3 regions of the Bradyrhizobium sp. STM 3566 genome follow, and region 2 is predicted to be linked to each of the others. Evidence: predicted binding sites of a transcription regulator. Region 2 holds the regulator's gene; each other region holds the start of a gene.
The links. Region 2 encodes HrcA, which represses chaperone genes, less so after heat shock. Its sites were predicted from a motif close to GTTAGCACTCNCNNNNNGNGAGTGCTAAC; they were not measured.
Positions count from the first base shown of each region.

Region 1: a site for HrcA is predicted at 8,242-8,270, ahead of P6U27_RS13445 (co-chaperone GroES). Genes of this name have one in related genera too.
Region 3: a site for HrcA is predicted at 3,176-3,204, ahead of groES (co-chaperone GroES). Genes of this name have one in related genera too.

Region 1 covers NZ_CP120692.1:2,827,757-2,838,236, forward strand. The annotation lists gene P6U27_RS13405 (CHASE2 domain-containing protein) at 1-1,208, opposite strand, end outside; gene P6U27_RS13410 (FecR domain-containing protein) at 1,259-1,783, opposite strand; gene P6U27_RS13415 (DUF2778 domain-containing protein) at 2,389-3,489, shown strand; gene P6U27_RS13420 (glutathione binding-like protein) at 3,497-4,126, opposite strand; gene P6U27_RS13425 (cysteine hydrolase family protein) at 4,139-4,729, opposite strand; gene P6U27_RS13430 (LysR family transcriptional regulator) at 4,858-5,691, shown strand; gene P6U27_RS13435 (hypothetical protein) at 5,833-5,982, shown strand; gene groL (chaperonin GroEL) at 6,197-7,837, opposite strand; gene P6U27_RS13445 (co-chaperone GroES) at 7,884-8,198, opposite strand; gene P6U27_RS13450 (usg protein) at 8,576-8,863, shown strand; gene P6U27_RS13455 (tetratricopeptide repeat protein) at 8,871-10,480, opposite strand, start outside.
Region 2 covers NZ_CP120692.1:160,818-171,297, forward strand. The annotation lists gene grpE (nucleotide exchange factor GrpE) at 28-648, opposite strand; gene hrcA (heat-inducible transcriptional repressor HrcA) at 745-1,833, opposite strand; gene rph (ribonuclease PH) at 2,002-2,715, shown strand; gene rdgB (RdgB/HAM1 family non-canonical purine NTP pyrophosphatase) at 2,726-3,361, shown strand; gene hemW (radical SAM family heme chaperone HemW) at 3,348-4,502, shown strand; gene P6U27_RS00770 (penicillin-binding protein activator) at 4,544-5,776, opposite strand; gene rsmI (16S rRNA (cytidine(1402)-2'-O)-methyltransferase) at 6,107-7,057, shown strand; gene P6U27_RS00780 (YraN family protein) at 7,044-7,445, shown strand; gene gshB (glutathione synthase) at 7,456-8,400, shown strand; gene cpaB (Flp pilus assembly protein CpaB) at 8,897-9,715, shown strand; gene P6U27_RS00795 (type II and III secretion system protein family protein) at 9,726-10,480, shown strand, end outside.
Region 3 covers NZ_CP120692.1:1,077,560-1,088,039, reverse strand. The annotation lists gene P6U27_RS05150 (L,D-transpeptidase) at 390-1,199, opposite strand; gene P6U27_RS05145 (protein phosphatase CheZ) at 1,515-2,300, shown strand; gene P6U27_RS05140 (hypothetical protein) at 2,459-2,980, opposite strand; gene groES (co-chaperone GroES) at 3,296-3,592, shown strand; gene groL (chaperonin GroEL) at 3,802-5,433, shown strand; gene P6U27_RS05125 (hypothetical protein) at 5,635-6,846, shown strand; gene P6U27_RS05120 (META domain-containing protein) at 7,209-7,607, opposite strand; gene P6U27_RS05115 (L-lactate permease) at 7,740-9,404, opposite strand; gene P6U27_RS05110 (ABC transporter ATP-binding protein/permease) at 9,697-10,480, shown strand, end outside.

The DNA of each region.
Region 1 (10,480 bases), 2.7 Mb from region 2:
GCAAGCGACCTGCTCTTGGCGGCGAAATATTGCGTGCGGCGGCCCCCGGCCCACAGCTGCACGCCGGCAAAGACGGTCACCGGCGGCACTGCCGCGGCGAGCGTGGTCGCCGCGTTCAGCCAGACGCCATGCGTGAACGCGAACAGATTGAGTCCGGCCCAGGCGATCATCATCGCGGCCGCCGCCATGATGCCGAGCGCGCTACGCCGCCAGGCGAGCAGGCCGACCAGCAGCATCGGCAGAAGGGTCGCGGAGAGCGCGTCGGCAATACGGACCCTGCGGTCGCGCACGACGGCATCGCCGGCGACGAGATGCGTGATCGCAGTCGAGATCACTTCGAAGCCGGGCATGAGGGAATCGAACGGCGTGGGATAGAAATCGCCGCCGCCGGCGACCGAGGCGCCGATCACGACGATCCGGTTCTCAACCGCCGCCCGATCGAGCGTGCCGTCGAAGATGCTCTGTGCGCTGACGGTACGGATCGTCCGACGCGGGCCGTAATAGGTGATCGGCAACGCGAAGTCGCTGTCGGTCGGCACCGCGCGATTGCCCAGCATGAGACGGTCGGGCGCGACCGTCAGCGGCTGGTCGAGCGCACGGGCGGCGACACGCAAAGGGAACGACAGCTCGACCTTGTCGCGCGTCCGGAACAGCATCGGCACCGCGAGCGGTGAGCCCGATTGTCCCGTCGCGACATTGACGACGCCGACCTCGGCGTGATCGGCGAATGCGGGCAATGGCTGCAAGAAGCGTTCGGCCTCGGGCAACACGGCCAGGGGGCCTTCGCTGGGTGCCACGGTCTCGCTGGCGGAGGGGAAGATCGCCGCGGCGGCGAGCACCATGGGACCGGTGGCGAGCGTGTTGGCCAGCGTGGCATCGCCGATCGCGGCGCTGCGGTCGACGAGCAGGAGATCGATCGCGACAACCTTCGGCTTGAACTGCACGATGGTGTCGACGACGCGGGCAAGATCGGCGCGCGGCAGCGGATAGCTGCCACCGCGCTTCACGACGGTGTCGTCGATCGCGACGATGGTGACGACATCGGGCGGACGCTGCACGCCGCGGGCCTGCGTCCGCCAGTCGGTCAGCGTGGCTTCGAGGCGATCGAGAAAGCGCAGATGGCCGTTGGCGTGCGCGGCATAGATGCCCGCGCCCCACAGCGCGGTGAGGACGAGTGCCACCAGGATCTGAACGCGTCGGCTGCGCATGCGGTCGTCTTGCAATCTCGTATTGTCCAAATAGTCTTGGCGACCCCGACCTACTGCCCGAGTCTTGCCATGAGCGCGTCGACGCGCGGCTGACCCCATGTCTTGATGGTCAACGGGCCGGTTGCCTCGACGTCGACGCCTTCGCCGGGTCCAAGCACGACGCCGCGTCCACGAGCCCGGCGGGTCACGCCGACCGCACCGTCGGCGACGAACACGGAGGTCTTGGCGTCAGCGACATCGACTGCCCATTTCGTGCCGCGCACTGCGGCAATCGCTTGCGGCGTCAGCACCTTGAAGGGGTTGCGCCGCGGCTTCTTGGGCACCTCGATCAGCAGGGCCTTGTTGCTCAACGCCACGGAATCTATATGTCCGTCGCGGTTGGCGTCCTTAAGTTCAAACTTGGCGCCACTTTCCGCAACGATGGTGATGCCGTTGTCGCAGCGCCAGGTCTGCGTCCCAGCGGCCGAGGGCGATGCCGTGCAGCCCGCATTGGCCGCAAGCTGTGCAGTCGCAGATCCAACCAACAGAAGCGACCCTGTCAGGGCGAAAAACCCTGTGCGCGCTATCCCTCTCATGCCAGCTCCGTTTGCGTGCTCGGCACAGTTCAAGGCGGGACGATACGGTACCGTATCACGCGCAGAGGCTGCTGAAAAGTGCCGAGGTGGCAGCTATTTTCTCGTGGCGGCGATGTCCAGAACCGAAACGATCAACTTTCAGTCACGGCGCTGTTGCCGCAATCGGCCAGCGGACGCAGGGCCGTCCACCAGCCTCTCGCAACGCTTCCGCGCTACGCTCAGTGCTAATTTGAGGGTCACGAAAACGGCGTTGTTGAGTGCGTCATGGATGCGGCCGCAAGCGTCGAACAGTTGGCGCAAACCGGTCGAGAAACATGGTTAACAGACGCGTCTAAGTCCGTAGTTCTGCGGGCTTTTTTCTCAAAACGGGACAGCGTTGACGAGTTGCCCCACATCCGCCCGAACTTAATCCGCATTTAACTAAAAGTCGCCTTAATGACGCTCCGACCCTCTGCGAGATGCTGTTCCCGGATCGTGACCAGCGGCACTTCGAAGGGGGACTGAGTGACACCGTCCTGGACGCAAGGCGAATGAGTACGAGTATCGCTGCGCAGAGTAACGCGGCACGGAAGTCCAAGAATTATTCGCGGAAATCTTCCCGGAAAATGACCACGTCCAATTGGCTTGGCGCCGCGGCGATCGGCTGTGTCGTGATGGGCGCCGGCTGGACCATCTACAGCAACGTCTTTGGCGCGAGCGTCTATCCGACTGTCGGCAGCATCGGCTACGACGAGCCCGTGATCAAGCGCGCACGCAAGGTGGCGCTGCGCGAGGCCCGCGAGGCCATTGAGGAAACCTTCGCGCTGCTGCCCGACCGGCTCCAGGTCGCAGCTCCCATCTCGCGCGAGATGTTCAACGAGCGCTTTGCCGCCGCTGCGACGCAGGGTGTGCCGTCGAATGCGGCGAGCGCCGCGCCGGCAACGGAGGTTGCCGTGGCCAAGAACACGCCGAAGGACGCCCCGAAGCAGAGCGTCATCGCCAAGGTCGCGGAAGCGCTGAAGCCGGCAGCCAAGATTGCTGACAAGACCGCTGAGAAGCCTGCGGACAAGGCCAAGCGCGCACCGGATGCCCAGATGCAGCTGGCCTCGGCCGACCCGGCCGAGATCGTGCCGGCGCCCGAGGCGAAGCCGAAATCCTTCGCCGACCGCGCCAAAGCCGCGGTGATGTCGATCACTGCTCCGCGCCAGTCGATGGTCGAAAAGCTCTGGGGCAAGCGTGAGCCGTCCGGCGGGCTGCTCGCCTACGCCTCGGCCGATGCGAGTGTGACCGCGTCCATCGCGCCGAAGGAGCAGAACCCGATGTTCGGCGGCGCGCCGCCCTATGAGCGCGACACCGCGGTCTACGACATCACCGCCAAGACGGTGTATCTGCCCGACGGCACCAAGCTCGAGGCGCATTCCGGCCTCGGCTCCAATCTCGACGATCCGCGCTCCTCGAAAATCCGCATGCGCGGTGTGACGCCGCCGCACATCTATACGCTGAAGCCGCGCGAGGCGCTGTTCCACGGCGTGCCGGCGCTGCGCCTGACCCCGATCGGGGGCGAAAGCGCGATCTACGGCCGCGACGGTCTGCTCGCGCACACCTTCATGCTCGGGCCGAACGGCGACTCCAACGGCTGCGTGTCATTCAAGGACTATTACGCGTTCCTGGATGCCTACCGCAACAAGGGCATCCGCAAGCTCGCGGTGCTGGCGCGGGTGGACTGACCTGCGCTCAAGCGGTCATCTGCTTGCGCAGCGCCATCTCGGTCGCAATCGCCTCCCGCACGCGAGGCCGCGCCTGCATGCGTTCGAGATAGGCTGACAACGATGGCCACTGCGCAATGTCGACGCCGGCAGGCCGAAGCAGCAGCAGGGCCCAGGCGAGGTGGGCGTCCGCGACGGTGAAGCGGTTGCCGACGAGGAATTCGCGGTCCGCCAGATGCGCTGCCGGCACCGACAAGGTCTGCGCGATCCGTGCTCGCGGCTTGGCGAGCGAGCCGTCGTCCTTGTACCAGAAGGTCGGAATCAGGAACGCCTTGTGGATCTCGGCGCCGACGAAGCTCAGCCATTCCTGGAGCCTGTAGCGGTCGGGATCGCCGAGCGGCGGCGCAAGGCGCGTCTCGGGCTTCAGATCGGCAATGTATTGCAGCACCGCCGCGCTCTCGGTCAGCCGTTCGCCATTCTCCAGCACCAGCACCGGCACAGCGCCCTTCGCCGCCACGCCGTGAAAATCGCTGCCGTCGTCCACGATCGTCTTGGTCAAGAGGTGCACCTGATGGTACTGCGCATCGAGGCCAGCCTCCATCAGCGCGATCCGGCTCGCGAGCGAGCAGGCCATCGGTGAGAAATAGAGTTGCAGCATCGCGTTGCTCCGTTACTTCAGCGCATCGCCGCGGGCGATGATCGCGAAGCGATCGGACAGCTCGGCGAGCGCAACCTCGTGGATGGTTCGGGCGTCCAGCGTGCCGCCGCGCCCGTCCGGCAGGTCGCGCGTGGCGCAGGCATCGGCATCGATCGTGGTGCGAAAGCCGAGGTCGAGCGCGGCCCGCGCCGTGGAGCTGACGCACATATGCGTCATGAAGCCGGCCAGCACGATGTTCTTGCGTCCGGTCGCGACAAGGCACGCCTGCAAATCGGTGCCGGCAAAGGCATTCGGCAGCTCCTTCTCGATCACGGGCTCGCTGGCGCGGGGGCTCAGCTCGACGACGATGGCACCGCGGTCGGCGGCACGATCGAACAGGCTGCCGGCCTTGCCGCGATGGGCGATGTGGATGATCGCGGCACCAGCCTCGCGGGCCTGTGCCAGGAGCGCAGCCGCACGTGCGATCGCGGGCTTGGCGTCGGGCAAGGCGAGGGGGCCCGCGAGATATTCGTTCTGGATATCGATCAGCACCAGTGCGGCGTCGCCGAGGCGCGGCGGGCTGAGGTCGGCGCCGGCGAGCTGGAGCAGGGTCTTTGCGGTCATGGTCTTGGAAATCTCCCGGGGTAGAAGGCGCAACAAACATAGCCCGGGAATGCCTGCCGATATGCAGGAATATTGCAGCGGGAGGCTGCGAGATTGCAGGCCATCGGGCGGCGATGTAGCCTCAAGCCATGAACTGGGACGATCTGCGCATCATCGCCGCCGTCAGGGACGAAGGCACCTATGCCGGCGCCAGCGCAAAGCTGCGTATCGACGAGACGACGGTCGGGCGCCGGCTGTCGCGCATCGAGCGTGCGCTCGGCTTGCGTCTGTTCGAGGCCGCCGACGGCGTTCGCAGGCCGACGCGGCAATGCGAAGCGGTGCTGGCGCATGTCGAGGCGATGGCCTCGCATGCGGCCGAGATCGGCCGCCTCAGCGAGAGCCTGGAAGGTCCGGTCGGCCGCCTGCGCATCGCCTCCACCAACACAGTTGCAGAAGAAGTGCTGTCGCCGCGTGCGGGCGACTTCCTGCGGACCCATCCCGGCCTGACGCTGCAATTCCTCACCTCGAGCGAGAACGTCAGGTTCTCGCGCTGGGAGGCTGATCTGGCCATCCGCTTGCGCAAGCCCGACAAGGGCGACTTCGCGATCTCAAGGCTCGGCGACATCAAGCTGTATTTTTTCGAGCCGGTTACGACCGAGGGCGAGCCGATGCTGTGCGTCTATCCCGACGAGCTCGGCGCCATTCCCGAGATGCAATTCCTGCGCACCAGGAAGGCCCGCGCGCGCTGCGTCGCCGATAACGTCCGTGTCATCCGCAATCTGATCCGCGCCCATCAGGCCGCCGGCGTGTTGCCGGAATATGTCTGCGCCGACCTGCTCGGCGACCGCCGCCTGCGCGCCACGCTGCTGCCGAAGCGGCGCGACGTCTGGCTGCTCGTGCAAAACCATCTCAAGCGGGATGCCGCAACGCGCGTGACCATCGACTGGGTGAGGGCCTGTTTCCAGGAGACCTCGCGCCGCTGACGGCGCATCGGGTTGCGATCGGCCCCCAGGGTTCGCCTGTCGTGAACGCGCGAGCGCGCCGGCGCGACCTATCCTGAACAGGGTTTTCACGGGCGCAAAGGTTGCGTAACGTCATGCCGGTTGCAGGCTGAGCAGAAGGCGATGACGATTGTTCAGGACACCATCGGGCCGTCGACGGCGCAATCGCGGGAGCGGAAGGCGATTGCCGTCCTGATCCTGCTGATCCCGCTGCTGTGGTGGCCGATGATCTTGTTTCGCTTCGTCCTGTATCAGCCGTTCAACATTTCCTAAAGCGCGATGAGATTTGGATGAATCGTCATCGCGCTTTAGCTTGTTGTTTACGCATGATCTTTCCGGAAAACCGCTTCGCACTTTTCCGGATCATGCTTTAGAAGGCCCACTTGGGCGCGAGCCCGGAATGACGGGTGGAGAGAAGTTATTGCAAACCAAAACCCCGGCATCGCTGCCGGGGTTTCGCATTTCGTATCGTGCCTGAACGGCTGGATCAGAAGTCCATGCCGCCCATGCCGCCGCCGGGGGGCATCGCCGGGCCGGCGCCGCCCTTCTTGGGCAGCTCGGCGACCATGGCTTCCGTGGTGATCAGGAGCGCGGCCACCGAGGCAGCGTTCTGGATCGCGGTGCGGACCACCTTGGTCGGGTCGATGATGCCCTTCTTGACGAGGTCGGCATATTCGCCGGTCTGGGAGTCGAAGCCGTAATTGTAGGCCTTGTTCTCCAGGATCTTGCCGACGATCACCGAACCGTCTTCACCCGCATTGATCGCGATCTGGCGAGCGGGAGCCGACAGCGCCTTGCGCACGATCTCGACGCCGGTCTTCTGGTCGTCGTTCTTGGTGCGCAGGCCCTTGAGCTGCTCGGAGGCACGCAGCAGGGCGACGCCGCCGCCCGGGACGATGCCTTCCTCGACCGCCGCGCGGGTCGCATGCATCGCGTCATCAACGCGATCCTTGCGCTCCTTCACCTCGACCTCGGTCGCGCCGCCGACGCGGATCACCGCGACGCCGCCAGCGAGCTTGGCGAGACGCTCCTGGAGCTTCTCACGGTCGTAGTCCGAGGTGGTCTCCTCGATCTGCGCCTTGATCTGGGCCACGCGCGCCTCGATGTCGGCCTTCTTGCCGGCGCCGTTGACGATCGTGGTGTTCTCCTTGTCGATCATCACCTTCTTGGCGCGACCGAGCATGTTGAGCGTGACGTTCTCGAGCTTGATGCCGAGGTCTTCCGAGATCGCCTGGCCGCCGGTCAGGATCGCGATGTCCTGCAGCATGGCCTTGCGGCGATCGCCGAAGCCCGGAGCCTTGACGGCCGCGACCTTCAGGCCGCCACGCAGGCGGTTCACGACGAGGGTGGCGAGGGCCTCGCCTTCCACGTCCTCGGCGACGATGACCAGCGGCTTGCCGGTCTGCACCACGGCCTCGAGCAGCGGCAGCAGCTCGTTCAGCGAGGAGAGCTTCTTCTCGTTGATGAGGATGTAGGCGTCGTCCATCTCGACGCGCATCTTGTCGGCGTTGGTGACGAAGTAGGGCGAGATGTAGCCACGGTCGAACTGCATGCCCTCGACGACGTCGAGCTCGGTCTCGAGCGACTTGGCTTCCTCGACGGTGATGACACCCTCGTTGCCGACCTTCTTCATGGCGTCGGCGAGGAACTTGCCGATCTCGGCATCGCCGTTGGCCGAGATAGTGCCGACCTGGGCGATCTCGTCGTTCGAGGTGACCTTCTTCGAGTTCTTCTCGAGGTCGGCCACGACGGCCTCGACCGCGAGGTCGATACCGCGCTTGAGGTCCATCGGGTTCATGCCGGCGGCAACGGACTTCGCGCCTTCCTTCACGATCGCCTGGGCGAGCACGGTGGCGGTGGTGGTGCCGTCGCCGGCCGCGTCAGCGGACTTGGAGGCGACTTCGCGCACCATCTGGGCGCCCATGTTCTCGAACTTGTCGTCGAGCTCGATCTCCTTGGCGACGGTGACGCCGTCCTTGGTGATGCGGGGAGCGCCGAACGACTTGTCGAGCACGACGTTGCGGCCCTTCGGACCGAGCGTGACCTTCACCGCGTTGGCGAGAACGTCGACACCGCGCAGCATCTTGTCGCGCGCTTCAACCGAGAATTTGACTTCTTTGGCTGCCATCTGGATTTTTCCTTGAGGATGTTTGACTGGAGGGAGGAGAGGGCCCTTAGGCCGCCTTCTTCTTGGACTCGGTGACCTCGAGAACGCCCATCACGTCGCTCTCCTTCATGATCAGCAGGTCCTGGCCGTCGATCTTGACCTCGGTGCCGGACCACTTGCCGAACAGCACGCGGTCGCCGACCTTCAGGTCGATCGGGATCAGCTTGCCGGACTCGTCGCGGCCGCCCGGGCCGATGGCGACGACCTCGCCCTGCGAGGGCTTTTCCTTGGCAGTGTCGGGAATGATGATGCCGCCGGCGGTCTTCTCTTCTGCGTCGATGCGCTTGACCACGACGCGGTCGTGAAGCGGACGGAATTTCATGCAGTCCTCCTAAGTAATTGGACGAGTTGAGGATTTTGATATTGTTAGCAGTCGTTGCCCGCGAGTGCTAGCACGAGCGAGGGTGAAATAGGACAGGAATTTTGCGGGGGCAAGGGTTTGTAGCAGAAAAATTAGCACCCGAAAGCACGGACTGCCAGAATCTCTTTGGCATCGTTAACCGACACCCGAGACCGTATTAGCACGGAGTCTTGTCTGCTGCTAACGCATTGAATTTCAACAGCTTGTTAAACTTTTGGGCTTGAGATGGATTGTCGGTTTGCGTCACATATCTCTCATGTGAGCGCATCGTTTCCGGGTGGCTCCCGGGGCACGGATCAAGCCACCCCCTGCATGCGCTCCTGCAAAGGAGGTTTGGCATGGGACTGCGCGTTGGGGGCGTTTCCGAGGACTTCCGGAAACAGATGCTGGGCTACGGGCTGACGACGGCACAGATTCTCTATCGGATGCCGGATCATCCCTCGTTGCTCCAGACCTATGTCTGGCAGAACTACGACATGTTTCCGAAATTTCCGGCGCTGACCGATTTCCTGGCGTTCTGGCAGGAGAAGCTCGATGGCCCCCTGCATTCGGTCACGGTGGCGCATTCCAAGCTGATCAAGCCCGCCGAGCTGCGCGCCGTCGACGGCGTGTTCCGGCTGCATTGAGCAGAGCTCAGACGCCGCCCTTGCAATAGCGTGTCCACATCGCGCGATAGGCGTCGTCCACGGCTCGCGCATATGAGACAGGGTTGCCGGCGGCCGCAGCGCTGATCTGTTCGGGCAGCTCGCGGCGCAGTTGATCGAGCTCGGCGACCCGCGCCGCGCGGCCGGCTGCAATCTCGACATACGCATCCTCGCTGTCGGCGATCCAGTCCGGCAGGCCGAGCGCGGCGAGGATGGCGCCGGCGGCCCGGCTGGGCAGGCTGTTTCCGAGCTTCGCCACCACGGGCACGCCCATCTGCAGGGCTTCCCATGTGCTGACGCCGCCGTTCTGTGGGAACGGGTCGAGTGCAATATCGATGCGATTGAACGATGCCAGATGTTCGTGCCGCGAGGTCGCTCCGAGCAGATCGACGCGTTCGGCCGGCAATCGGCAAGCCGCAAATCGCGCCAGCAGCTTGTCGCGGACGAGTTGATCGTCGAGCGCAACATCCTTGATCAGCAGTCGCGAGCCCGGCACCCGCTCGAGGATCCTGGACCAGACTGCCGCGGCCTCGTCGGAGATTTTGCTGATGCGGTTGAAGACACCGAACGTGATGAAACCGTTCGAAATCGCAGGCGTCTCCGCTCGCGCAATCCCGGCCGGCAGCGGCGTCAGCGTCACAAAGCACGGCAGGTCGACGACGGTCTCCGCAAACAGATGCCGAACCGCCAAAGGAATCGCGACAGGATCCGAGAACAGATAATCGATCGTCGGCAGCCCGGTGCCGGTGCCGTGGCCCCAGCCGTGCGCCTGGATCGGTGCCGGCTTGCGCGCAAATACGCCGAGGCGGTTTCCTCTGGTGTGGCCGGACAGATCGATCAGGATATCGACGCCATCGGCGCGAATCTGTGCAGCGAGGCGATCATCGGTCCATTGCGAGGCGTCACGCCAGCGATCGGCGAGCCCCTGAAATTCGCTTGTCGTCCCGTCCACTTTCGACGAACACGAGTAGCACACGATCTCGAACTGTGCCCGGTCATGGTGTTGCAGGACCGGCTTGAAAATGAACGCGGCCGAATGCGCGTTGAAGTCCGACGAGACGAAGCCAAGCACCAGGCGCCGGTCCGGGTCGCGGCTGTTGTCATGCGGTGCTGCCGCTTCTGAAGCGATTTTGGCCCCGATCTGCTCCCACCACACGCGACGCGCTTGCTGATGCCGTTCGACGCTGGCGTCCGCCACAAAATCGAGCGTGAATATCTTGCTGGAGATCGCGCTCTGAAGGTCAGGCCGGATGTCGAGGGCCCTGTCGAAGCTGGCGAGCGCTTCGTCGACCCTGCCAAGTCCGGCGAGACAGAGGCCCAATACGAAGTGAGCTTGATCAGAATCGGGCGCAATCGCGAGAGCTTTCTCGCAATCGAGCAATGCTTGGGCAATTTGCTGGGTCTGGAGCAAGACGTTGGCGCGCCAGAGCCACCCATTCACGTCGTCGGGTGCGAGGGCGATTGCCCGATTGCAATCCGCCATGGCTTCGTCAAATCGCTGAAGCTCCCGGAGTGCAGCGGCGCGGTTCGCCAGCGCCGCGGCATAGTCAGGCTTGATCGAGAGCGCGCGGTTCAGGCTTGCGAGAGCCTCGTCATAGT
Region 2 (10,480 bases):
GCCCCGGAATGACTCGTCGCTTACCGCTCAGTTCGGCGCGCCGCTCGACTCGTTGTTGTTGTTGGCCGCGGTCGCCGCCTTCGCGCCGCCCTTGGCGACACCGACCAGCGCCGGGCGCAGCACGCGCTCGCCGATTGTGTAGCCGGCCTGCACGACCTGCACCACGGTGCCCGCCGGCACCGAGGCATCGGGCACTTCGAACATCGCCTGCTGGAAGTTCGGGTCGAACTTCTGGCCCTGCGGATCGAATCTCTTCACGCCGTGCTTTTCCAGCGCGTTGAGCAGCGAGCGCTCGGTGAGCTCGACGCCCTCGATCAGCGAGATCAGGCCGGGATCGGCCGCGGCACGGGCTTCGGCCGGAACGGCGTCGAGCGCGCGCTGGAGATTGTCGGCGATGTCGAGCACGTCGCGCGCAAAGCCGGTGATGCCGTAGAGGCGGGCGTCAGCGACCTCCTTGGTGGTCCGCTTGCGCAAATTCTCCATCTCGGCCAGCGTCCGCAGCATGCGGTCCCGCGCCTCGGCGGCCTCCTTCTGCAACGTCTCGACCGAGCCGGGCTCGGGATCGTCGGGCATGATGTAGGGTTTTGACACCACGGGCTCGCCGGTCGCTGCAGTCGTGTCTTCGGGTTGCCGGTCTTGCTCGGTCATCGGCTCTATTCTCGAACTCGTTTCCAGGGATTGTTGGCCCGGATATCGTGCCTGAGGCCACGAAAATCAAGCGCCCGTGATCGGCGGAAACGCCGGTCAGCCCCCCAGCAGGCGGCTGACGATACGGGCGGCGTAGTCCACGGTCGGGATCACGCGGGCATAATTCAGCCGCGTCGGGCCGATCACGCCGAGAACGCCGACGATGTGGCCGGCGGCATCCCGATAGGGCGCGATGATGGTGGAGGACCCCGACAGGGAAAACAGCTTGTTCTCACTGCCGATGAAGATGCGTACGCCCTCGGCGGTTTCGGCCCGGCCGAGCAGGTCGATGACGCCCCGCTTGGTCTCGAGGTCGTCGAACAACAGGCGCACCCGCTCCAGATCCTCCAGCGCATGCAGATCTTCGAGCAGATTGGCATGGCCACGAACGATGAGCTGGCGGTCCTCGTTCTCGCCGCCGGACCAGCTGGCAATGCCGGCCGAGATCACCTTTTGCGTCAGCTGATCGAGCTCGGCGCGGGCCTCGGCGAGCGCGGTTTCGAGCTCGAGCCGCGCCTCGGCCAGCGTGCGGCCGCGGATTCGCGCATTGAGGAAATTGCCAGCCTCGATCAGAGCCGAGGAGGGAACTCCGGGCGGCAGCGTCAGCACGCGGTTTTCGACCTGGCCGTCCTCGCCGACCAGAATCACCAGCGCCCTCTCCGGTTCCAGGCGGACGAATTCGATGTGCTTGAGCCGCGCATTGGATTTTGGTGTCAACACGACAGCGGCGGCCCGGGTCAGGCCGGAGAGCCGCATCAGGGCCTGGTCCAGCGCCGCCTCGACCGACTGCGCCTCGCCGACGGAGGAGAGCTGGCTCTGGATCGACTGCCGCTCGGCCTCATTGAGGTCGCCGACCTGCATCAGGGCATCGACGAAGAAGCGTAAGCCTAGTTCCGTCGGCAGCCGGCCCGCCGAAGTGTGCGGGGCATAGATCAGGCCGAGCTGTTCCAGATCGGCCATGACGTTGCGGACCGAGGCCGGTGACAGCGGCATCGCGATCAGGCGCGAAATATTGCGCGAGCCCACCGGCTCACCGGTCGCGAGATAGCTTTCGACAATTTGACGAAAGATGTCGCGGGAACGCTCGTTGAGCTGGGCGAGGCCTGCGCGCGGCGCGATCAGATGGATCGGATCGTGATGGGCCACAGACGGTAACTCCTCTCAGATGCTCATAATTTGTCCATCCAGGGCGGTTCTGACAAGCGGGGCGTTTGCGGCCTCGAAGGCGAGGGGTGAAAAAACCTTGCCGCCCACCCCTGCCCCACCTACAAGCACCGCGAACAGCCTTTTCCCGTGAGTTTTGGAGGATTTCCCATGCGGCCAAGCCGCCGTGCGCCCGACGAATTGCGCCCCGTGACGCTGGAGCGTGGCGTGGTCAAATATGCGGAAGGCTCGTGCCTGGTGAAATTCGGCGACACCCATGTGCTGGTCACCGCCACGCTCGAGGACCGCCTGCCGCCCTGGCTGAAGGGCCAGGGCCGCGGCTGGGTCACCGCCGAATACGGCATGCTGCCGCGCGCGACCTCGGAACGGACCCGCCGCGAGGCCTCAGTCGGCAAGCAGAGCGGCCGCACCGTCGAGATCCAGCGCCTGATCGGCCGCTCGCTTCGCACCATCATCAATCTCGAAGCGCTCGGCGAACGCCAGATCACGGTCGATTGCGACGTGCTCCAGGCCGACGGCGGCACGCGCACGGCCTCGATCACCGGCGCCTGGGTCGCGCTCGCCGATTGCGTCAACTGGATGAAGGCGCGCAACATGGTGAAGGCCAACGTGCTGCGCGACAACGTCGCCGCGATCTCCTGCGGCATCTACAACGGCACGCCGGTGCTCGATCTCGACTATGCCGAGGATTCCGAGGCCGAGACCGACGCCAATTTCGTCATGACCGGGGATGGCCGCATCATCGAGGTGCAGGGCACCGCGGAACGCGAGCCGTTCACCGAAACCGAGTTCCTGGCGTTGATGGCGCTGGCGCGCAAGGGCGTCGCGCGTCTGGTGGACTTGCAGAAACTGGCCGTGGCGTAGTCAATAGGCCATGCACCGCCGAATCACGGACAAGCTCGTCATCGCCACCCACAATCCCGGCAAGCTCGCCGAGATGAAGGAGCTGCTTGCGCCGTATGGGATCGAGGCGGTGTCGGCCGGTGAGCTCGGTCTGGACGAGCCCGAGGAAACCGGAAACGACTTCCGTAGCAATGCCGCGATCAAGGCGAGCGCCGCGGCGAAGGCGACCAAGCTTCCTGCTTTCGCCGACGATTCCGGTATCGTCGTCGACGCGCTCGACGGCGCGCCCGGCATTTTCTCGGCGCGCTGGGCCGGCCCAAACAAGGATTTCGCGGCGGCGATGGCGCAGATCGAGCGGCTGTTGCAGGAGCGCGGCGCCACCACGCCCGACCGCCGAAGAGCGCATTTCGTCTCCGCGCTCTGCGTTGCCTGGCCCGACGATCATCTCGAACAGGTCGAGGCGCGCGTCGACGGTACGCTGGTCTGGCCGCCGCGCGGGAATGCCGGCTTCGGCTACGATCCCATGTTTCTGCCCGATGGCCACAGCCGTACCTTCGGCGAGATGGAAAGCGTCGAGAAGCACGGCCTGCCACCGCTCGGCCTCGGCCTGTCGCATCGCGCCCGCGCCTTCGTGAAACTGGCGGAGATCTGCCTTGAGCCGCGCTAAGGAAGCCTTTGGCGTCTACGTGCACTGGCCGTTCTGCCTGTCGAAATGTCCCTATTGCGACTTCAACAGCCATGTCCGCCACGCCGCGATCGACGAAGCGCGCTTCGCCTCCGCCTTCGGACGTGAGATCGAAACGACCGCACGGCGTGCGCCGGGCCGCGAGGTGACCTCGATCTTCCTCGGCGGCGGCACGCCGTCGCTGATGCAGCCTGCAACCGTCGGCGCGGTGCTCGATGCGATCGGCAAGCATTGGGCTGTCGCCGGCGACGTCGAGGTCACGCTGGAGGCGAATCCGACCAGCGTCGAAGCCACGCGCTTTGCCGGCTATCGCGCTGCCGGCGTCAACCGCGTCTCGCTCGGCGTGCAGGCGCTCGATGACGCCTCGCTGAAGGCGCTCGGCCGCATGCACAGCGCGCGCGAGGCGCTCGATGCCGTCGCCATCGCGCGCCGCTCGTTCGATCGCTATTCGTTCGACCTGATCTACGCTCGCCCCGACCAGACGCCGGCGATGTGGGCCGACGAGCTGCGGCACGCCATTGATGAAGCGGCCGAGCATCTGTCGCTCTATCAATTGACGATCGAGGAAGGCACGCCGTTCTTCGGCCTGCACCAGGCCGGCAAATTGAAGACGCCGGACGAAGCCGCCGCACGCGCGCTCTATGATGTCACGCAGGAGACCTGCGACAAGCTCGGCCTGCCCGCCTACGAGATTTCAAATCACGCGCGGCGCGGCGCCGAGTGCCGGCACAATCTGGTGTACTGGCGTGGCGAGGAATATGCCGGCATCGGCCCCGGCGCGCATGGCCGCCTCGACATCGACGGCATCAGGCACGCCACCGCCACCGAGAAGCGTCCCGAGGCCTGGCTGATGCGGGTCGAAACCAACGGCGATGGCATCGTCACCGACGAGCTGCTCAACAGCGAGGAGCGCGCCGACGAATTCCTGCTGATGGGATTGCGTCTCGCCGAAGGCATCGACCCCGAGCATTACAGGGCACTCTCTGGCCGCCCGCTCGATCCCCGCCGCATCGCGCTCCTGCGCGAGGAGGGCGCCATCACGGTCGATGCAACGGGACGGCTGCGCGTGACCAGCAGCGGATTTCCGGTGCTGGATGCCGTGGTAGCGGATCTGGCGGCCTGAGCTCTCTCCCCGTCGTCGTCCCGCACGAAGGGGAGAACCGGCTACGCCCCAAAACTCTTCGGCGAGCCCGCGACCGCAACGCCGCCGCCTTGCGTCACCTTCATCACTGCGAGCCCACGCTCATTCGTGCCGTCGGCGCGGAAGCGGAACAGGCCGTCGATGCCGGCGAAGCCAGAAGGATTCGTGAGCACATCGGAGGAGAAGCGTTGGCCGCCCTGCGTGCGCGCGAGCGCGGCGACGAGGGCGACCGCGTCATAGGCGAGCGTGGCGGTTCGCACCGGCTCGCCGCCATATTTGGTGCGGTAGCGGCCGGAGAAGGCGCGGAAGCCGGCCGGGTCGGGCGCGGCATAGAGGCCGCCTTGCAACGCCGCGCTGGCATAGACGCGCGGATTGTCCCACAAGCCGGTGCCGAGCAGCTGGATGTTGCGCAGGTTCGCGCCCGCCGCGGTCATGGCATCTGCCACCGACACGACGGCATCGCCGTCATCGGCGATGAACAGCGCATCCGCGCTGCCGAGTTGCGGCGCCACGGTGCGCGCCGGCGTGGCGCGATCGGCGCCGTACTTCTCGAAGGCGACGATGCGTCCGCCGCGCCGCGGAACGGCCGCCTTCACGGCGGCCTCGACGACATTGCCATAGGCATTGTCGGGTACCAGCACGGCCACGGAGCGCTTTCCGATGCTGGCGGAATATTCGACGATGCGGTTGACGTCGGACTCCGGCAGGAACGAGAGCAGATAGACGCCGCGTCCGGCGATGCTGGAATCGGTCGAGAAGGCGAGGACGGAAATGCCGCGCGTGCGCGCGACCTGTGCCACCGCCGGCACCGACTGCGCGAACAGCGGCCCGAGAATGATCTCGGCGCCTTCGTCGACCGCCTGCTGCGCGCCGGCCTGTGCGCCTTGCGGGCTGCCATTGTCGTCCTTGATCAGCAGCTGGATATTCGGGTTCTGGAACTCGGCCAGCGCCATCTCGGCGGCATTGCGCATGGATTGCGCGGCGAGGCCCGCATTGCCGGCGGCCGAGAGCGGCAAGATCAGACCGACCTTCACGCCGCCGGTGCCGGCGGTCGTCGCCTGCTGCTGGGGACCCGCCGGCTGGGCCGGCGGTGTGGAGCTTGAGAACGGGTTGGAGAACTGGCTGAGACCTTGCTGCACGCCGGCGCAGGCCGACAGCACGGGCGCACCGAGCAACAGGCCAAGCGCACTCCGGCGGGTCGCTCCCGACAATCGGGACCCCGGAATGGGAGACTTTGGATGACGCGGGCCCACCATGGCAGCTTCTCTTCTGACCGGCCGTCGCCGGCCGGTCATGACATTGCTTCCGCGGCACAAGCCCGCGAATTCAGGCATATTGTCGGCAAATGGTTAACCAAAACAAAAGGATAACAAGCGCTTAACACGGCCGCCTCCCCGTCCCGGCAGCTGTTCACCATCACTCATTCAGCATCAAGGCGGCGTTTCCGTCGTGAATATGGCGCAAGCGCCCTGATTACCTCTCAACGTGATCCACATTCCCGTCCGCTCCCCGCCCCTCACCTCCGCACGATCTTTTTCCGCCAGCCGGTTCCCAGCCCTGCGGATCGTGCCTAAGTTGACCTCATTATGCGCGCAAAGCCGGCCCCGATAAATACGCCTGAAGCTCAAGACGCCGCCATGCGCGGCTTCTCCATCGATGCCCATCGGTTTGCCGCGCCGAAGGTCGCGCCGGGCCTCCATCTGGTGGCGACACCGATCGGCAATCTCGGCGACATCACCCTGCGGGCGCTTCAGACGCTCGCCGGCGTCGATGTCATCGCCTGCGAGGACACCCGCATCACGCGCCGCCTGACCGAACGCTATGCGATTGCGGCGCAGCTCAAGCCCTATCACGAGCACAATGCGGAAGCGGCGCGCCCGAAGATTCTTGAAGTGCTGGCGCAAGGCGGCTCGGTCGCTCTGGTGTCGGATGCCGGCACGCCATTGATCTCCGACCCCGGGTTCAAGCTGGTGCGCGAGGTCTGCGCTGCGGGCCATCCGGTGTATGCGCTGCCCGGCCCATCCTCGGTGCTGGCAGCTCTGTCGGTCGCTGCATTGCCGACCGACCGCTTCTTCTTCGAGGGCTTCTTGCCGGCGAAATCGGCAGCGCGCCGCGCACGCCTGGCCGAGCTTGCGCGCATCGACGCGACGCTGGTGATGTTCGAATCGGGCAATCGCATGCAGGCCACATTGACCGATCTCGCCGAAATCATGGGTGAACGAGAGGCAGCGGTCTGCCGCGAGCTGACCAAGTTGCACGAGGAGGTCAGGCGTGCCCCCCTCGCCGAGTTCGCGCGGCAAGCCGACGCGCCGGAGACGCGCGGCGAATTCGTTCTCGTGATCGGTCCGCCTGCAGCCGACGCCGACGTGCTGGCATCGGATGCGCTCGACGGTCTCTTGCGCGAGCAGCTTGCCGCCAACAGCGTCAAGGATGCCGTGGCGCATGCGGTGGCACTGTCGGGCCGGCCGCGCCGCGAGGTCTATGCCCGCGCGCTCGAGCTCGCAAAGGACCTGCGAGGCGGCGATGGCGAAGACTGACCCTCCGGCGGAACCGAAGGTCGCCTCGCCCGAGCGCGTCGCCGCGTTCCGCACCGGCATCTCCGCGGAGAGCCGCGCCGCCGCATACCTCATGGCCAAGGGCTATCGCATCCTCGCCAAACGTTACCGCACCCCGTATGGCGAGATCGACATCGTGGCGCGCCGCCGCAATTTGATCGCTTTCGTCGAGGTCAAGGCGCGGGCGAGCCTGGATGACGCTGCTTTCGCCGTGACGCCGCGCCAGCAGCAGCGCATCATCGACGCCGCCCAAGGCTGGCTTGTGGCGCATCCCGAGCATGCCGAATTCGAATTGCGATTCGACGCCATGCTGATTGCGCCGCGCTCGCTTCCGCGCCATGTGTTGGCGGCATTCGACGCCTCGACCTGAAAGGCAGATCATGAAACTGAACGTCGCCGTCCAGATGGATCCCATCGCCCGCATCAACATCAAGGGCGATTCCACCTTTGCGCTGCTGCTGGAGGCGCAGCGGCGCGGCCATGGCCTGTCTTATTACACGCCCGACAAGCTCTCCATGGTCGGCGAAGAGCTGGTCGCTCCGGTTCAGCTCCTGACCGTGCGCGACGAGCCCGGCAACCACTTTACCTTGGGCGAGCCCAAGCGCGAAGCGCTGAACGGTTTTGACGTGGTGCTGCTGCGCCAGGACCCGCCGTTCGACCTCGCCTACATCACCTCGACGCATTTCCTGGAGCGCATCCATCCGAAGACGCTGGTCGTCAACGATCCTGCCTCCGTGCGCAACGCGCCGGAAAAGCTGTTCGTGATGGATTTTCCGCAGCTGATGCCGCCGACGCTGATCTCGCGCGACCTGGATGAGATCAACGCGTTTCGCGACAGGCACGGCGCCGTCGTGATGAAGCCGCTGCACGGTCACGGCGGCGCGGCCGTATTCCGCGTGATGCCGCAGGACATGAATTTCGGCTCGCTGTTCGACATGTTCTCGGTCACATTCAAGGAGCCTTGGGTGATCCAGCAGTTCATCCCCGAGGTGAAGCACGGCGACAAGCGCATCATCCTCGTCAACGGCGAGTTCGCCGGCGCGGTGAATCGCGTGCCGGCCACCGACGACCTGCGCTCCAACATGGTGCGCGGCGGCGCGGCGCAGGAGACCGAGCTCACCCCGCGCGAGCGCGAGATCTGCGCCACGCTCGGCCCGGCGCTGCGCGAGCGCGGCCTTTTGTTCGTCGGCATCGACGTCATCAACGGCAACCTCACCGAGATCAACGTCACCTCGCCGACCGGCATCCGCGCCATCTCGCGGCTCGGCGGCCCTGATGTCGCGGCGAAGATCTGGGACGTGATCGAGCAGAAGCGGAAGAAGTAGCTTCCGCGCACGCTGCTACGAGAGCGTATGATCTCTCTCCAACGCCGTCCCGGACAAGCGCAGCGAAGCGGAGCGCCGATCCGGTTCCATTCCCACAGGACGTGGTGTGGCGAAAACTCGCCGTTGGTACTTCTATCTTTTACAGCCGAGATATCACGCGGTATGGGTCCCGGCGTTCGCCGGGACGACACCGATGTTGTGGTGCCTTGCTGCCGTCTCGCCGGTACAATCACGCGGCTTCAGGCAGGCCCTTTTCACTAACCACCCGTTCACCATGACGCCCCGCGTCTCATCCAAATGCGCGCGTCGGGATGCGTGAATCTACGGAGCCGCGTGGCCTCAGATAACGCGACGTTCACCATCTGCCGAAAACCAGCATCGCTGGCCGGCGATCGCGTTCGGCCTCGCAACACCCCTTATACTTTTACTCCCTACTCATCGACGCGGGGGAACACGCCAGGTGCGGTTCGAGTGCCCCGCGTAAGAGTAGAAACGTATGAATACCGCACGCATCGTCGTTCTCGTCATCGCTCTCGGCGCCGGCGGCGTCGCTGCGTATCTGGCGAGCGGCTATCAGAATGCACCCGCGCCCGCCCTCCCGGCCGCCGAGAAGCTGCCGACGGTCGAGGTCCTTGTCGCGAAGAACGACATCCAGCTCGGCCAAGCCGTCAAGCCCGACGACCTGCAATGGCAGGCCTGGCCGGCGGCGACTGCGAGCAGCGCCTTCATTCGCCGCGACAGCCGGCCCGAGGCGCAGACCCAGATCGCCGGCTCGATCGCGCGCGTGCCCTTGATGCAGGGCGAGCCGATCCGCGAGCAGAAGCTGGTCAAGGCCGAAGGCTCCGGCTTCATGGCCGCTATCCTGCCCTCCGGGATGCGCGCCGTCTCCAGCGAGATTTCAGCCGAAACCGGGGCCGGCGGCTTCATCCTTCCGAATGATCGCGTCGACATCGTCCTGACCCGCCGCCTGAAGAATCCCGACGGTAACACCAACGGTCCGACCGGCGGCAACGATCTCGTCCTGTCCGAGGTCATTCTGACCAACATCCGCGTGCTCGCGATCGACCAGGCGCCGAAGGAGAAGGACGGCCAGAACGCCGTGATCGGCAAGACCGTCACGCTCGAGCTCCGGCCCGACCAGGTCGCCACGCTCTCGGCCGCACGCCAGGGCGGCACTCTGACACTCGCATTGCGCAGCATCGTCGATGCCAACGCGGTCGACGGCACACCCGAGGACCAGGCGATCAAGCGCCCGGGCGGCGTGAACGTGATCCGTTATGGCGTGCCGGCACGGCAACTGACGTCACAGAGGTGATGGGGACAGCATGAACTACGGGGGTGATCGGACCGGCCTGCGCATTCGGGGGAAGCGCGCGCGCGCGCTCCTGGCGGGGACGATATTGATACTGGGGCTCGCGGCCCCCGGCGTGCTCAGTGCTGCGGATGCGCCGGTCGGCGACCAGGAGCCGATGCAGGCGTCGGATCTCGGCGTGTCGTCGGTGGCGACGATCGCACCGGCGCGGACGCGCTTTCTGTCGCTCGGCATCGGCAAGTCCGTCGTCATCGACCTGCCGCGCGAGGTCAAGGACGTGCTGGTGGCCGACCCCAAGATCGCCAATGCGGTGATCCGCTCGGCCCAGCGCGCCTATATCATCGGTGGCCAGGTCGGCCAGACCAACGTCGTGTTCTTCGCCGCCGACGGCCAGCAGGTCGCCTCCTACGACATCGCGGTGAAGCGCGACCTCAACGGCATGCGCGCCGCTCTGCGCCAGTCGCTGCCGGGCGTCCAGATCGAAGGCGTCGGCGACAGCGTGATGCTGACCGGCTCGGTGTCGAGCCCGGTCGAGGCTCAGCAGGCCGGCGACGTCGCCGCAAAGCTCGTCGGCGGCTCGGACAAGGTCGTCAACAACATCGTGGTGCGCGGCCGCGATCAGGTCATGCTCAAGGTCGTGGTCGGCGAGGTCCGCCGCGATATCGTCAAGCAGCTCGGCGTCGATCTCAGCGCCAGCCTGAACGCCGGCACCGCCGTGGTGAATTTCAACAATTCCAACCCGTTCTCGGTCTCCGGCGGGCCGATCGT
Region 3 (10,480 bases), 920 kb from region 2:
TTCAACTGGAAGAACACGTTGCTTCCGCCACACGTCGTGGCTGCCTCTCTTGGCTATAGTCGGGGGTCTTGAACATGAGTCCACTTCAGCAGCGCATTGCAACCTTGAGCGACGTGACAACCCATCTCATCACCGAATTGTACGAGTTGGAGGGACTGCACGAACGCCTCCGGAAGGCGGAGCTGTCGGTGCGGCGGCTAAGCCGCTTCGCTCGCGCACCGCGTTCGGCTTCATCAACTTGTCGTCGCCGTCTCGGGTCGAGGGGACACCGTCAGCAGACATAGACTAACCAAGCAGGCGCTCGGCGGCGGCACGCACCCCCTTCGATGCCGCGCATCCCGAGCCGGCGCGGCATGCGGAGTTGATCGCCCCATCGAGCGCATGACGCTTCACATCACCACGACCTTGGTGCCGACGTTGACGCGGCCGTAGAGATCGATGACATCCTCGTTGCGCATGCGGATGCAACCGGAGGAGACGTTGGTGCCGATGGTCCAGGGCTCGTTGGAGCCGTGAATGCGGTAGAGGGTCGAGCCGAGATACATCGCGCGAGCGCCGAGCGGATTTTCTGGACCGCCTTCCATGTGCCGCGGCAAATCGGGCCGGCGCGCGAGCATCTCGGCCGGCGGCGTCCAGTCCGGCCATTCGCGTTTGGCCGTGATCGACTTCACGCCGGACCAGGTGAAGCCGGGACGGCCTACACCGATACCGTAGCGCAACGCGCGGCCGTTGCCCTCGACGAGATAGAGGAACTTGTTCGGCGTATCGACCACGATCGTGCCCGGACTTTCCTTGCCGCTATAGTCGACGAGTTGCTTCTCGAATTTCGGATCGAATGGACGCTGCCGCGGATCGACCGCGTCCTGCTGGAGCGCGCTTTGCTGAATTGCGCCTTGCATCTGCGGCTCGCCCATCGGCGGCAGGCGGCGCTGCTCGTAGTAAGCCGGCTGCTGCTGATACATCGGCTGCTGCGGCGCATAGGCCGGACCGCGGCCGGGACCGTCGCCGAACAGAAACTCGATGAAGCCGCCACCCAGATTCGAATTCGACGCGACGCGCACCGGCGCCGGCGGCACCTGCGGCGCGTAGAGCACCGCGGGCGGATCGTTCGGCACGGTATTGTCGAAGGCGCCGGCGTCCGCGCCGGCAACGAAGGTGCAAGCGCCGCCGAGCAGCGCAACAGACATTTTCTTGAACATCGACGTACTCTGTACTGTTTCGTCTAGATCACATGCGTCGTGGCGAGCCGGTGGCTGATCCGCGCTCCTCGACGTGGTCAATAAAAAGCAAAAGCCGCTTTGTTTGGTAAACGTATCGGGCGTTTGGATTCACCACGTCGCGAGCGGCGGCGCAATTTCGCGATCAGCGTTTATTTTCGATGAACGCAGCGCGGCCATGGTTAATCGCTTCTTTGCGCAGCGTCGCGCGCGGCCGATCGGCAGTTCCGCCTGTGAACTTCGTGTTAAATCGGTTCTGCCTACAAAGACGCGTGAGTGAGGTGGGGGAGTAACCTGATGGCTGTTCACCGCAAGCGTTTTCGCGTCGAGGATATCATCAGCGGCGAGATGCCGATTCTGGACGACACCGAAGAGGCAATCCCGATGCATAGCGAGATCATGGCCGAGCTGCGCGCGATCCGCGCCCAGATGGCGAAGGGCGTCGTCGCGGCCCCGCTGTCCGGCAGCGCTGCCATGGCGGCGATCGATGCTTCCACGGCGCACGAGCTTGCCGAAGCCCGCACCATGCTCGAGACCTACCGGGCGCAGATCGAGCAGTGCGAGAAGCTGAAGGTCGAGCTCGACCTCATCCACGACGCCATCGATCGTACCAAGCGCGAGATCGCGACGCTGCACGGCAAGAGCTTCGACGGCGGCGAAATGGCCAAGGTCAATGGCGAGCTCGGCGCGGTGGTCGGCGGCACCGAGCAGGCGACCCAGCAAATCCTCGAAGCCGCGGAATCGATCGACCAGGCCGCCAGCGCAATGTCCAAGGTGGACTCGGCCGATCAGCAGAAGCGCCTCGCCGACGATATCCAGGAGCGCGTCATCTCGATCTTCGAGGCCTGCAACTTCCAGGACCTGACCGGCCAGCGCATCAGCAAGGTCATGACCACGATGAAGTTCATCGAGCAGCACATCAATGCGATGATGGACATCTGGGGTGGCGTCGACGCGATCAAGGCCCATGTGCCGGCGCAGGTCGACAACCGCAGCGACGACGAGAAGCTCCTCAATGGTCCGAAGCTCGCCGGCGACGTCGGCCACGCCTCGCAAGACGACATCGACGCGCTGTTTGATTGAGCGGACGCGCATACGGACAAAGCAAAACGCCGGCCCAGGGCCGGCGTTTTTGTTTGCCGTCATTGCGAGCGAAGCGAAGCAATCCAGACTGTCACCCTGGAAAGACTCTCGATTGCTTCGCTACGCTCGCAATGACGAGTGGTTGGGCCGGAGCCCTATCACGCCCTTGGCGCGCAGCGGACGTAGACCATGTTGCCGTAGCGCGTGGCGGCGTCCTTGTCGATGAAGCGGGTGATCAGGACGCGGCCGTCGAAGGAGACGATCTCGCGGTCCTGCTCGCCGGGGGTCGGACCGGCCGGTCCGATGTAGTTCTTGCCGCTCGGCGAGCCCTTCAGCCGCAGTTCCTGCGGCGTCGCCTGGTCGGCCAGATGCATGATCACGCCGCCGGATGAACCGGCGCCGATCACGTAGGGATTCTTGCACTGGGCTCTCGCCGCAGCCTCGGTGCGAGCGCGGTCGGCCGGGTTCTGGAACGAGGCGAGACCCCAGCGACCGACGATCTCGTCGGCGCGGATGGTGGCCGGCATTTCCGGAGCTGTGCCGGGCTCGGCTTCGGGCGGCGGCGAGGACGACGAGAAGGATGGCAGGCTCATGCCGCCGCCGCAGGCGCCCAGCAACAGCGCCAGACAAGAGGCGGCCGCCAGATTGGCAACCGTGCGCGTGTGAGCCGAACAGATCATGGCATTCCCCCGAACAAGACCATGGCCGCACCCCTCCCGCAGCCAAGCGCAAAACCGCTGCCGGAGCAATGACGTCCTTCTATACGCCGGCGCTCCGAACGAGTTTCCAATGCCACCATCCTATATCCGCCTCAACAACCGCTTAACCACCTTTGCTTGACAGGATCGCAGCCAAGCCATATTTCCGGGCCCACTATTAGCACTCGGAAAGCCCGATTGCTAAGCGCGCCGTTCGATCCTCGAGGAGAGGGTGGACGGAAGCGCCGCCCCACCGACTTCCACTACTTCCGAAGCGAGCCTCCAAAGGGAAACGTCATGGCTAAATCCAAATTTCGTCCGCTGCATGACCGTGTCGTGGTCAAACGTATCGACGCCGAGGAAAAGACCAAGGGCGGCATCATCATTCCCGACACCGCCAAGGAAAAGCCGTCGCAGGGCGAGGTCGTCGCCGTCGGCCCCGGCGGCCGCGACGAGACCGGCAAGCTGATTCCGATCGACCTCAAGGTCGGCGACCGCGTGCTGTTCGGCAAGTGGTCGGGCACCGAGGTCAAGATCGACAATGAAGAGCTCCTGATCATGAAGGAGTCGGACATCATGGGCGTGCTGGCCTAAGGCCACCCGCCTGAACGGCCACTGAATGCTCCGCTGTCATGCCCGGGCTCGACCCGGGCATCCATCCTTCCTCACAAGATGATGGATTGCCGGGCCTACGCCACGCCGAAGCGGCTTCGGCCGCGCAGGCGGGTCAAGCCCGGCAATGACGAAGACAGCGCCGCACGCACGAAACAAGACACATCACGAAACAAGAGGGACTGCAGACCATGGCTGCCAAAGACGTCAAGTTTTCCGGAGACGCGCGCGAACGCATGCTGCGCGGCGTCGACGTTCTCGCCAACGCCGTCAAGGTGACGCTCGGTCCGAAGGGCCGCAACGTCGTCATCGAGAAGAGCTTCGGCGCGCCCCGCATCACCAAGGACGGCGTCACCGTCGCCAAGGAGATCGAGCTCGAGGACAAGTTCGAGAACATGGGCGCCCAGATGGTGCGTGAGGTCGCCTCCAAGACCAACGACCTCGCCGGCGACGGCACCACCACCGCGACCGTGCTGGCCCAGGCCATCGTGCGCGAAGGCGCCAAGGCGGTTGCCGCCGGCATGAACCCGATGGACCTCAAGCGCGGCATCGACACCGCGGTTGCCGCGGTCGTCAAGGATATCGAAAAGCGCGCCAAACCGGTCGCCGCCTCCTCCGAGGTCGCCCAGGTCGGCACCATCTCGGCCAACGGCGATGCCGCCATCGGCAAGATGATCGCCCAGGCGATGCAGAAGGTCGGCAACGAGGGCGTCATCACCGTCGAGGAGAACAAGTCGCTCGACACCGAGGTCGACATCGTCGAGGGCATGAAGTTCGACCGCGGCTATCTCAGCCCCTACTTCGTCACCAATGCCGAGAAGATGACCGCCGAGCTCGAGGACGCCTACATCCTCCTGCACGAGAAGAAGCTCTCGGGCCTGCAGGCCATGCTGCCGGTGCTCGAAGCCGTGGTGCAGTCGGGCAAGCCGCTCGTCATCATCGCCGAGGACGTCGAGGGCGAGGCGCTGGCCACCCTGGTCGTCAACCGGCTCCGTGGCGGCCTCAAGGTCGCCGCCGTCAAGGCGCCGGGTTTCGGTGACCGCCGCAAGGCCATGCTGGAGGACATCGCGATCCTCACCGGCGGCCAGCTCATCTCCGAGGAGCTCGGCATCAAGCTCGAGAACGTCACGGTGAAGATGCTGGGACGCGCGGGCAAGGTGGTGATCGACAAGGAGAACACCACGATCGTCAAGGGCGCCGGCAAGAAGCCGGAGATCGAGGCCCGCGTCGGCCAGATCAAGGCTCAGATCGAGGAGACCACCTCGGACTACGACCGCGAGAAGCTCCAGGAGCGCCTCGCCAAGCTCGCCGGCGGCGTCGCGGTCATCCGCGTCGGCGGCGCCACCGAGATCGAGGTCAAGGAGAAGAAGGACCGCGTCGAGGACGCGCTCAACGCCACCCGCGCCGCGGTGCAGGAAGGCATCGTCCCAGGCGGCGGCGTCGCGCTGCTCCGCGCCAAGAAGGCGGTCGGCCGTCTCACCAACGCCAATGACGACGTCCAGGCCGGCATCAACATCGTGCTGAAGGCACTGGAGGCCCCGATCCGCCAGATCTCCGAGAACGCGGGCGTGGAAGGCTCGATCGTCGTCGGCAAGATCCTGGAGAACAAGTCCGAGACCTTCGGCTTCGACGCCCAGAACGAGGACTATGTCGACATGGTCGAGAAGGGCATCATCGATCCGGCCAAGGTGGTGCGCACCGCGCTGCAGGACGCCTCCTCCGTGGCCGGCCTGCTGGTCACCACCGAAGCCATGGTCGCCGAGCTGCCGAAGAAGGAAGCTCCGCCCGCCATGCCCCCCGGCGGCGGCATGGGCGGCTTCTAAGCCTCCATCCCAATGAAAGTGTTGCGAAGGCCGCCTCCAGGCGGCCTTCTTTTTTGCCGACCCTGCCTCCTCGCTTTCCGATTCAACCAGCGGCCAAAACCCACTACGGTGGCGCGCCGATTCTGATCGTTTGGGCATGATCCTCTCGGAAAACCGCTTCACACTTTTCCGGATCATGCCCGTTGCCCGAGGATCTCATCAATGCGTGCGCTTCTGGTTTGTTCGACAGCCGTTTTGGCGGCCCTGCTCACCGTTTCGCCGCATCCGGCCTCCGCCCAGATGAAGCTGTCGCCGAAGTCGACAGTGCCGGGCGGAACCGAGACGCGCTATTTCACCTCGATCGACGGGCTGATGGACGGCAATGCCGACGTGATCCTGAAGGAGACACGGCAGGGCAAGACGGTCACCGCGGCGGTGCTCGACGTCTGTTACCCGGTCGCGAAAAACTCCGAGCGCAAGGACCGGTTCGTCGTCAATCTCCAGGTCGCCGGCCAGACGCTGACGGGAACGACGCAGAGCCTCGGCGAGAAGTCGCCGGTCAGCGTCAAGCTGACGCGCAAACAGTCCGGCGACACGTTCGAATTCCGCGGCCAGATCGCGATCGGTCAGGCGGTGACCGAGGTCACCTCGCCCGACAATTCCGATCTCAGCGAAAGAGAATTCCTGGACAGTCAGACCTCCGACGACGGCATCACGCCGCAGCCGAAGGATTTCACCGACGTCTCGCCGGAAGCGATCGCAGTCAAGGTCAAGCTCGACGCTGCGACCGACTTCCTGAAGAGCCTGAAGGGCCAGGAGGTCGAGGTGACGCTGGCGAGCCTCAATGTCGGCTGCGATGCGCTGCGCGCGGGCGAGCAGACCATCAACATGTCGGTCGATCCCGAGCGCGCGGGCGCGCTGCTGTCGAAATTCAAGGCGATGCCCGGCGTCACGGCCGCTGGCTGGACTGCGGGCATGACCGAGATGGACCGCACCATCCGCTTCCCCGCGGCCGACTGGCGCGAGGGCGACAAGATCAACAAGGGCAAGCTTGCGACCGCGGTGGCGAACGTGCTGAGCAGGACACTCGCGGCAAAGCCGGTGTCGCAAAACTTCAATCCGGCCACCGGCAAGCTTAAGCTGGTGTTCAAGCGGCCGAACCAGGATTTTCCGGCGCTCGAGCTCACCGACACGATCGAGGTCGCAGGGCTCGTATCGCCCGACAAGCCGGGCGCCACCGACAAGCTCATGCTCTGGATCGGCAGCCCCGCAACCACCACCGCCGACGAGAGCAGCGGTGCCAAGCTCAATTTGTCCGAGGACGCGAGCCCGGACGAAGAAGGCGATCTGCCCGACGACAACGGCTCGATCGAGGCGCTTGCCCAGGAGCTGAAGGGCCAGCGCTGGGATGCCGACAAGTCGGTGTGGAAGTAGGCCGAGCTACCGTGCCCCGGACGCAGCGCGACAGCGCTTCAGAGCCGCCCCCCCAAGAGGCTGCACGCGAAGTCGGGGATGAATTCCTGGGTCCCGGCCCTGCGTCGCATCGCCTAAAGCGCGATGAGATTTGGATGAATCGTCATCGCGCTTTAGCTTGTTGTTTACGCATGATCTTTCCGGAAAACCGCTTCGCACTTTTCCGGATCATGCTTTAGGCGATGCGCCTTGTCCGGGACATGAGAGTGCCGCGAGCGAGACCTAAACCGCGATGGGATCAGGATGAATCACCATCGCGCTTCAGGTTATTGTTTGAGCATGATCTTTTCGGAAAACCGCTGCACACTTTTCCGGATCATGCTTTAATTCCCGTTGACGCGAAAGCGCAGCGGCTTGGGACCTGTGAGCATGAGGACGTCACCCTGGCGCTTCCAGGTCTCGACGCTGCCGAGTGCGGCGACGAGCTCGTCATCGGCCTGCGCCTTTGCAGGCGGACAGGAACGGTCCTGGATCTGGGTGGGGACGAAGATCACGGTGTTGCCGGCAACCGAGAACTGGCCCTTGCCGCCCTTGCACCAGAGCTCCAGCACGACCTCCCCATTGTCGCCGATCTCGATGTTCGGAATCCGTTTCGAGCCTGCCTGCGGCAACGCCTCCAGCGTCATCTCGGTGCCGAAGGGAAACCCCTCCTCGGCACGCGCGAGCGTGGACATCGCGAGCATTGCAACCACAGCGCACACCAATCGCAGAAGCGAAACCATGAGACCTCTCGAGCGACCTGATTTGCGGCACCTTCTATAGGACAGCCGTGCCGTTGAGAAGGTTCGCGGCCGACGCAAACATCCCCGCGGGGATGAACCTCGCGGGGATTTGTCGAAGCGCGACGCTGACGGCTACTTCAGGACCAGCGCCGTGAACGGCCAGACATAGGCCTGCAGCGTCACGAGCACGCCGACCAAGCAGGCCAGCACGATCGAGTGCCAGAACACGAAGCGCAGAATCGAGCCCTCGTGGCCGTACCACCGCGTCGCGGTGGAGGCGACCACGATCGACTGCGCGTCGATCATCTTGCCCATCACGCCGCCGGAGGAGTTCGCCGCCGCCATCAGCACCGGCGACAGGCCGATCTGCTCGGAGGTGATCTTCTGCAAATTGCCGAACAGGATGTTCGAGGCGGTATCGGATCCCGTCAGCGCCACGCCCAACCAACCGAGCAGCGTGCCGAAGAAGGGATAGAGCACACCGGTCGCCGCGAAGGCGAGACCGAGCGTCGCGTCGACACCCGAGAGGCGGGTGAGCGTGCCGATCGCGAGCATCGCCGAAATGGTGATCAGCGAGATCGCGCACAGCCGGATCGTGCGGCCGTACTCGACCAGCAGGCGTCCCGGCCCAACCCCCATCAGCAAGCCGGAGATGATCGCCGCGATCAGCATGCCGGTGCCGGTGAACGAGAGATAGGTGAACGCGAACACCGCGCCCTCCGGCGTCGGCTTGGCGGCCACAGGCGGCATCTTGTTGATCATCTGGTGCAGATCGGGAACGGGGTAGTTCCAGGTGAAGACCGAGTTCGCCCAGGTCTTGAATGCGCCGTTGCCCCAGATCAGCATCACGATACAGACGATGATCCAGGGCAAAAGCGCGCTCCACAGCTCGGACTGGGTCAGCGGCGTCTTGTCCAACGGCGTTGTCTTTTCCATCTGCGCGGCCGATTCGTCGTGGCCGCGCAGCTCCGGCGACAACCAGAGCTGCCGCGGCTGCCACACTTTCAGGAACAGGATGAGCGCGCCCATCGAGATCAGCGACGCCCCGATGTCGACGATCCAGGGATTGACGTAGTTCGAAATCACATACTGGGGAATCGCGAATGACACGCCGGTGACGAGAATCGCCGGCCAGACATCCTTCATGCCCCGCCAGCCCGCGAACGCCCAGACCACCCAGAACGGCACGATCAGCGAGAAGAACGGCAATTGCCGGCCGACCATCGCGCCCAGGATGTAGGGATCGAGCCCGGTGACGGAAGCAAGTCCCTGGATTGGCGTGCCCAGCGCGCCATAGGCGACCGGCGCCGTGTTGGCGATCAGCGACAGGCCGGAGGCTGCGAGCGGCGAGAAGCCCAGCCCGATCAGCACCGCGCCAGTGATCGCGACCGGCGTGCCGAAGCCCGAGGCGCCTTCAAAGAAGGCGCCGAACGAGAACGCGACCAGCAAGAGCTGTAGGCGCCGGTCCTCGGTGACACCGCCGATGGCGCGCTTGAGCAATTCAAAGCGCCCGGTGCTCACCGTGACCTGGTAGAGGAAGATGACGTTGAGGACGATCCAGCCGATGGGAAAGAAGCCGGTGACGATGCCGAGCGCCGAGGCGCGGATCGACATGCCCGCCGGCATGGTGAAGATCAAGATCGCGATCAGGTTGGTGATGATCACGGCGATCACGGCCGCGATGTGCGCTTTCACGCGCCCGCTCGCGATCATGACCAGGAGCGAGACGACCGGAACGGCTGCCGCGACGGTCGACAGTGCCGCATTGTTCAGCGGATTGTAGATTTGATTCCACATGGCTTCCTCCCCCACGCCTGTTTGCGGCAGGCGGCCCGCGTGGAGAGCCGGTCCTGCTTGACGCTGGAAGCGATAACCCCCGAGTTGGACGCGAATTCCTCGCGAATGAAGCGGTTCCCGTCCGCTCACAAGCTCGCGAAGTCCGAATGCCCCCGCCCCGCGCCGTCAACGTCCATGCTAGGGTCGCCGGCCGGGACAACGCAAATTGCACAACTTGCGACTTTAGTCTAAGCGCGCTTGTTTCTGCCGTTGCTACAGGCAGTTGCGCATACCCCCGAGGAGACCCCGCTCTGTGAAGAACATCAGCGCCACGCTCGCGATCGTCTGGCGAATCGCAGCCCCCTATTTCCGATCCGAGGACAAATGGGCCGGCCGCGGCCTGCTCGCCGCCGTGGTCGCGATGGAGCTGGCGCTGGTCGCGATCGACGTGCTGGTGAACCAATGGCAGAACCGGTTCTACAGCGCGCTCCAGACCAGCGACTGGGACAACTTCGTGCGGGAGATCTGGATCTTCATCGCGCTCGCGTTCACCTATATCGCGCTGGCCGTCTACAAGCTTTACCTGAACCAGTGGCTCCAGATTCGCTGGCGGCAATGGCTCACTCGGCATTATCTCGGTGAATGGCTCGGGGGCGCCACGCATTACCGCATGCAGCTCAAGGGCGATGCGGCCGACAACCCGGACCAGCGCATCACCGAGGACGTCAAGAACTTCGTCGAGCAGACCCTGACCATCGGGCTCGGCCTGCTCTCGTCGATCGTGACGCTGTTCTCCTTCGTGATCATCCTTTGGGGCCTTTCCAACGCCGCGCCGCTGCGCCTGTTCGGCACCGATCTCATGATCCCAGGCTATCTGTGCTGGGGCGCATTGATCTACGCGATCTTCGGCACCGCGCTGACGCACTGGATCGGCGCACCGCTGGTCAACCTCAATTTCGAGCAGCAACGTTACGAAGCCGACTTCCGCTTCAACCTGGTCCGCGTCCGCGAGAATTCCGAGCAGATCGCGCTGCTCAGGGGAGAAGGCGCCGAACGCGCCCGCCTGCTCGATCGCTTCGGTTTCGTGATCGCCAACT